Regions from separate parts of the uncultured Limimaricola sp. genome, predicted to be linked through region 2. Evidence: riboswitches for the same ligand, from Rfam matches in the RefSeq annotation. Region 2 holds a riboswitch; the other holds the start of a gene.
What was found. Region 2 has a riboswitch for glycine ahead of AADJ02_RS08035 (D-amino acid dehydrogenase). Riboswitches for the same ligand answer to the same signal wherever they lie in the genome.

Region 1: linked by a shared signal. The riboswitch ahead of gcvT (glycine cleavage system aminomethyltransferase GcvT) and the one ahead of AADJ02_RS08035 (D-amino acid dehydrogenase) in region 2 are both predicted to bind glycine.

What each region holds. Positions count from the first base shown of each region.
Region 1 is NZ_CAXHZL010000006.1:113,462-116,808, forward strand. It holds gene gcvP (aminomethyl-transferring glycine dehydrogenase) at 1-465, opposite strand, end outside; gene gcvH (glycine cleavage system protein GcvH) at 489-848, opposite strand; gene gcvT (glycine cleavage system aminomethyltransferase GcvT) at 866-1,987, opposite strand; glycine riboswitch at 2,148-2,232, opposite strand; gene AADJ02_RS09715 (ABC transporter substrate-binding protein) at 2,338-3,285, opposite strand.
Region 2 is NZ_CAXHZL010000005.1:6,010-9,356, forward strand. It holds gene pyrF (orotidine-5'-phosphate decarboxylase) at 1-313, shown strand, start outside; gene AADJ02_RS08030 (hypothetical protein) at 425-637, shown strand; gene AADJ02_RS08035 (D-amino acid dehydrogenase) at 709-1,950, opposite strand; glycine riboswitch at 1,965-2,071, opposite strand; glycine riboswitch at 2,074-2,161, opposite strand; gene AADJ02_RS08040 (aldolase/citrate lyase family protein) at 2,354-3,118, shown strand; gene AADJ02_RS08045 (NUDIX hydrolase) at 3,115-3,347, opposite strand, start outside.

The sequences.
Region 1 (3,347 bases), on a different contig from region 2:
GGCACAGGCGGTTGCCTCGTCGAGCAGCGAGGCGTTGGCGATCTCGAGCCCGGTCAGGTCCGACACCATGGTCTGGAAATTGAGCAGCGCTTCGAGCCGGCCTTGGCTGATCTCGGGCTGATAGGGCGTATAGGCCGTGTACCACGCTGGGTTCTCGAAGATGTTGCGCTGGATCGCAGGCGGCGTGACCGTGCCGTGATAGCCCTGACCGATGAGCGAGGTCAGCACCTTGTTCTTGGAGGCCGTGACCTTCATCCGGTGCAGCAGCTCGCGCTCCGACAGGGCCTTGCCGAAATCGAGCGGGGCGGCCTGCCGGATCTTGGGCGGCAGCGTGTCGTCGATCAGCGCCTCGAGGCTTTCGGCCCCTACGATCTCCAGCATCTGCGCCATCTCCGCCGGAGAGGGGCCGATGTGACGCCGGTTAGCGAAGTCGTAGGGCAGGTAGTCTGTCGGGGTGAAGGTCATCCGGGGCTCCTAGGATCAGGCGATCACGAGATCAGGGCGGTGTAGGCGGCCTCGTCGAGCAGGCTTTGCATCTGCGACGGATCGGAGGGTTTGATCTTGAAAAACCACCCCGCGCCGGTCGCGTCCTCATTGGCAAGCGCGGGGTTCTCGGCCAGCGCTTCGTTGACCTCGATGATCTCGCCGTCGATCGGTGCGGCGATGTCGGAGGCGGCCTTGACGCTTTCGATCACCACGATCTCGTCGCCCTTGCTCACGGTGGCCCCGACCTCCGGCAGTTCCACGAAGACGATGTCTCCCAGCTGGGTCGTGGCGTGTTCGGTGATGCCCACAACGACATGGTCGTCCTCGGGGCGCAGCCATTCGTGCTCTTCGGTGTACTTCATGTGGGGTCTCCTTGGGGTCAGCGTTTGAATTTCGCAGGTGTGAAGGGCAGCGTCTCGACCGTCAGCGGCAGACGCTTGCCCCTGAGTTCGCCGTAGACGGTGGTGCCCGGCTCGGCGTGGGCACGGGGGACATATCCCATGGCGATGGGGCCGCCGACGGCGGGGCCAAAGCCGCCCGAGGTGATCCGCCCGATCGGGCTCTCCTGATCCGGGTCGGCAAAGAGGCGCACGCCTTCGCGCATCGGCGCGCGGCCCTCGGGGCGCAGGCCGACACGCATGCGCGCGGCCCCTTCGGTCAGCTCATCCAGGATCACCTCGGCTCCCGGAAACCCGCCCGCCCGCGCGCCGCCACTGCGCCGCACCTTTTGGATCGCCCAAGCCAAAGCCGCCTCTGCCGGGGTCGTGTCCTCGTCGATATCATGGCCGTAGAGGCAAAGCCCCGCTTCGAGCCGCAGGCTGTCGCGGGCACCAAGTCCGATGGGGGCCACCTCCTCGTGCTCCAGCAAACGCCGCGCAAGCGCGGTGGCCCGTGCGGCGGGCACCGAGATCTCGAAGCCGTCTTCGCCGGTATAGCCCGAGCGCGAGACCCAAGCCTCGATGCCGTCGAGCGTCAGCGTCGCGACGTCCATGAAGCGCATCTCGGCGGCCTTGGGGTCGAGAGCCGAAAGAACGCGCTCGGCCATGGGCCCCTGCAGGGCGAGAAGAGCGCGATCCGTGATCTCGGTGATCGCGGCCTCGCCCATTCGCGCGCGCATATGCCCAATGTCCTCGGCCTTGCGGGCGGCGTTGACGACGACGAACAGGTGATCGCCCCGATTGGCCAGCATCAGGTCGTCGAGAAGGCCGCCCCTGTCGTTGGTGAGAAAGCCGTAGCGCTGCCGATTGAGCGGCAGGCCCAGGATGTCGACCGGGATCAGGGCCTCGAGGCCTTCGGCCGCCGAGGCGCCATCCGCGCCCCGGACGATCAGCTGCCCCATGTGGCTCACATCGAAGAGCCCAGCCTTTTCGCGGGTGTGCAGGTGCTCGTGCATCACACCCATCGGATAATGCAGGGGCAGGGCAAATCCCGCGAAAGGGCCCATCTTGGCACCCAGTTCGAGGTGCAGATCGTGCAGCGGCGTCTGGTGCAGCTCCGGCATGGCGGCTCTATCCCCTTGGCCGTCGAGATATCGGGATATCCGGCGGCATCACTGAGACGCGAAAGCTCATGCTTCCGCGGGTGATGCCCCCTCTGTCCTTGCGCCTGAGATCGCTATCCCTTCGGCGGGCACGTCTCGCGCGCCACTCTCCAGAGTTTTCGTATCGGCGTCGGTTCGGTGGCCTGAGAGTTTCCGGGGCGGTTGCTCCTTCGGCACCAGCGGACTGGTTCTCCCGACGACGATCTTCCGATCATTTCTGACCGCTCTACCAGAGTCCGGCAAGAGATTTGTCGGCGGCCTCGTCGTAGCGGCAAGGGACCGCCCCGGTATGAGGCCGGGGCGGGGCAGGGTCATTCGTAGAGAACGGCTTGGATCTCTTCGTCGTCGATGTTGGACTGGTCGTAGTAGAAAAAGCCCGTGTCGATGATCTCGGGCAGCTCTTCGCCATTGGTGACGGCGACGGCGGCCTTGACCGTCTCATAGCCGATGCCGATCGGGTTCTGGGTGATCGCGCCCGCCATCAGCCCTTCGCGGATCGCGTCGGTCTGGGCCTTGCCGGAATCGTAGCCGATCACGGTCAGCCCCTCGCTTCCCATCTCGCGCACCGCGTTGACCACGCCGATGGCCGAGCCTTCGTTGGTGCCGAACATGCCGTCGAGGTCGGGGTTGGCGGTCAGGATCGCCTTGGCGACCTCGGTGGACTGCAGCTGATCGCCCTGGCCGTATTGGACGGAGACCACCTCGATTTCGGGGTATTCGCTCTCCATCCGGTTCAGAAATCCGTCGCGCCGGTCGATGCCGGTGCGGCTGGTCTGGTCGTGGGCCACGACGGCGACCTTGCCCGCGCCGCCGATCAGCTCTGCCATCTTGTCGGCGGCGAGGGCTGCCGCCGCGACGTTGTCGGTGGTCGCGGTGGTGACGGGGATGTCGCTGTCGACGCCGCTGTCGAAGGCGACGATCGGGATGCCCGCCTCGGAGGCCTGCCGCAAAAGCGGGATCGCGGCCTGGCTGTCGAGGGCGGCGAAACCCACGGCGGCAGGATTGTTGGCCAACGCCGCGGCGAGCATGTCGATCTGGCGATCGACCATCGTCTCGTTGTCGGGTCCCTCGAAGGTGATGCGCACGCCGAACTCCTCGGCGGCCTTGTCGGCACCCGATTTCACGGCCTGCCAGAACTGGTGCTGGAAGCCCTTGGAGATCAGCGGAATGTACATCTCGTCCTGCGCGAAGGCGGCGGGTGCCGCGCCCAGCGTGAGCGTGGCCCCGAGTACGGCGACCAGTGAGCGACGTGACAGCATGTGGTTTCTCCTCCCTTGGATGTTGTGGCGCGCAGGCGTCCTTGCGCGTTTGCGCCGGTCGT
Region 2 (3,347 bases):
GATGGTGGTGGAACGCGCGGGCCGCGCGCTAGAGGCCGGGGCCGACGGCGTGATCGCCAGCCCGCAGGAGGCCGCACTGATCCGGGCGCTGCCGCAGGCGGCGGGCAAGCTCATCGTCACGCCGGGCGTGCGCCCCGCCGGTGCGGCCCTCGGCGATCAGAAGCGGGTGATGACGCCCGCGCAGGCCATCGCGGCGGGCGCGGACCATGTCGTGGTCGGTCGCCCTGTCTGGCAGGCGGAGAACCCCCGTGCCGCCGCGCAGGCCATCGCAGAGGAAATGGTGTCGCCGCAGGTCCGCACCCCCAACACCTAGTAGGTTTGTGCTGGGCAAAAATGAATCAAAGAGTCTTCGCCGCCACAAGGAACCGAAATCGCGATTGAGTGGTTGACGATCTAGAAAAAGCGAGCAGCGGAGACACTTCGAATGCAGACCATCAGACTCGGCGACGTGCGCTACAACGCCCAGATCGGTGCCTTCGAGGCGCGCGTGGACGTGGACCGCAACGGCACGACCTACCGCTATCCCTGCCAAGTGGCCGGGCCGATCGACATGGACGCGGGCCATGTGCGCGCCAGCCTGACCCGTCACGCGATGCGTATGTCCGACAGCGGCGCGTCGCTCTGGTCGCATCTCTGAATTTTCGGTCCTCCCCCGAACGTAGAAAGGCCCGCCAAACGGCGGGCCTTTTTCGTGAGGAGGGGTGGCACTCAGGCGGCCTGCGCCATGCCTCCGGGCATAGCACGCAACCCCGGGCCTTCACCGATTGTCTCGCCCAGCGCCTCGGCGGTGGCAGCAGACAGCGTCCAGCCCAGATGCCCGTGGCCGGTGTTGTAGAACACGCCCGGTTGACGCCCCGCGCCGACCTTGGGCAGCATGTTCGGCATCATCGGCCGCAGACCGGCCCAAGGCACACAATGCTCGGTCGACACGCCCGGAAACAGCCGCTCGACCCAATCGACCAGCGGTTTGACCCGGTCTGAACGGATGTCGCGGTTGTAGCCGTTGAACTCGGCCGTGCCCGCGACGCGGAACCGGTCCTCACCCAGACGCGAAGTCACGATCTTGGCCTTGTCGTCCAGAAGCGAGACATAGGGGGCTGCCGCCCGGCTCTGCGCATCGCGCAGGGACACGGTGATCGAATAGCCTTTCACCGGATAGATGTTCACCCGGTCGCCCAGCTTCGCCGCGATGCTGCGCGATCCGACACCGGCACAGACCACCACACCATCAAAGCGCTCGGGCGCACCGGCGGTGACCGTGACACCATCTTCGGCCGCGCGCACGTCGGTGATCTCTTGCCCCATGCGGAACCGCACCCCCTGCCCCGCCAGCCAGTTGGCGAGACCTGTGGTGAACTTGTGGATGTCGCCGGTGGAATCGCTCTCGGTCACGAAGCCGCCCGTCAAAGGCCCGGTGAGTTGCGGCACCAGGGCGCGCACCTCGTCGGGTGACAGCTCATCACGGCGCAGACCGCCCTGTGCGAGCAGCTTGTTCACCCGGCGACCATCGGCCAGATCTTTCTGGGTCTGGTAGAAATGCACGATGCTGGCGGGCGAAAAATCGAAGTCGATCCCCGCCGTCTCGGCCATCTCGCGCATCCCGGCCCGCGCTGCCACGGCAAGCCTGGTCGTGGCCACGGTATTGGCTTCGTAATTGCGGATCTGCCCGAGGAACTCGGCCATCCAGCTCATCTTGTGCCAGCTCGGCTTGGGGTTCACCGATAGCGGCGCGTCGGGCTTCAGGAGCCACTTCGTGCCCTTGAGCACGGTGGCCCAACGGTTCCAGACCTCGGCGTTCGAGGCCGAGAGCTGTCCGCCATTGGCAAAGCTCGTCTCCATCGCCGCATAGCGCTGGCGATCAAAGACCGTGACCTCGTGGCCGCGCTTCAACAGGGAATAAGCAGTGGTGACGCCGGTGATTCCGGCGCCCAAAACGGCGTAATGCGGCATGTTGCCCGCTCCAACGCGCCCCTTCCGTCCCTTGTGCCTGAGAGCTTCACCGCCATGGCATCATGCCACGCGCGACTTTCCCCTTCGGCGGGCCTCGCGGCCTCTCTCCGGATATTCATGCGGCCCGGCCGGTCCTTTTGCCTGAGAGATCGCGGGGCGCGCGACTGCTCCTTCGGCGGCGGACCGTCCCGCTCTCTCCCGGCAGGACCGTTTCCTATCGGAAACATACGGCATGCCGCGCCGTTCCGCCAGTGCACCCCGCACAAGAATCTCGCGCAAGCGGCGATCCGCGTGACATTTGCGCCGCCGCGCTTGCAACTGCCCGGTATCGCGCCGATCCTCCGATGCGAACCGGCCCCCTCAGGGTCGGCGGGAGAGCCGCGCATCGCGGAGGGGAGACGCCATGGAAAACCCGGTGAACCGCTTCAAGGCGGGGCTGCGCGAGGGGCGCCAGCAGATCGGTCTTTGGAACATGATCTCGGGGGCCTTCGTGCCCGAGGCGCTTTCGGGGCTGGGCTATGACTGGGTGGTGGTCGACACCGAGCATTCGCCCACCGACGTGCTCGACGTCCTGCCGGCACTGCAGTCCATGGCGGCCGAGCCCACGACCTCGGCCGTGGTGCGCCCGGCCTGGAACGATCCGATTCTCATCAAGCGGTTGCTCGACTTCGGCGCGCAGACGCTGCTGATCCCCTATGTGCAATCGGCCCAAGAGGCCCGCGCCGCCGTCGCCGCCACCCGCTACCCGCCCGTTGGCATGCGCGGCGTCGCAGGGCTGCACCGGGCCACGCGCTATGGCAGGATCGGCGACTACATGGCTCGCGCGCATGAAGAGATCTGCGTGCTGGTGCAGGTCGAGACCAAGGCGGCGCTCGACCGGCTCGAGGAGATCGCGGCCGTCGAGGGCGTGGACGGCGTGTTCATCGGCCCCGCCGACCTCGCGGCGAGCCTTGGCCATCCGGGCCGTCTCGATCACCCGGAGGTGGTAGAGGCGATCATGGGCGCGATCGACCGCTTGGGCGCGATGGGTGTGCCCGCTGGCATCCTGACGCTCGACCCGGCCTTCGCGCGCGATTGCATGACCCGCGGCACCCGGTTCACCGCCGTCGGCATCGATGCCTCACTTATGCTCGCGGGCGCGCAGGGGTTGCTGGCCCGGTTCCGCTAGAGCGCCTGCCAGAGCCTGAGCCGCGCCTGCAGCGCCGGGATCGCATCGGGCGCGTCCAGAAAGGCCTGCGGCGTCATCAGGGACCAGCCCTGCCCTTCGTCGCCGAATACTACGTCGGCCTCGGCCTCCGCGTTCATGTGCAACACAAAGAACCAAACGGGCCCGGGCCGCGTGGCGCTGACGAATCGCTGCCGCCACAGAACATCGGCCCGGCCCATCTCCAGCCCCA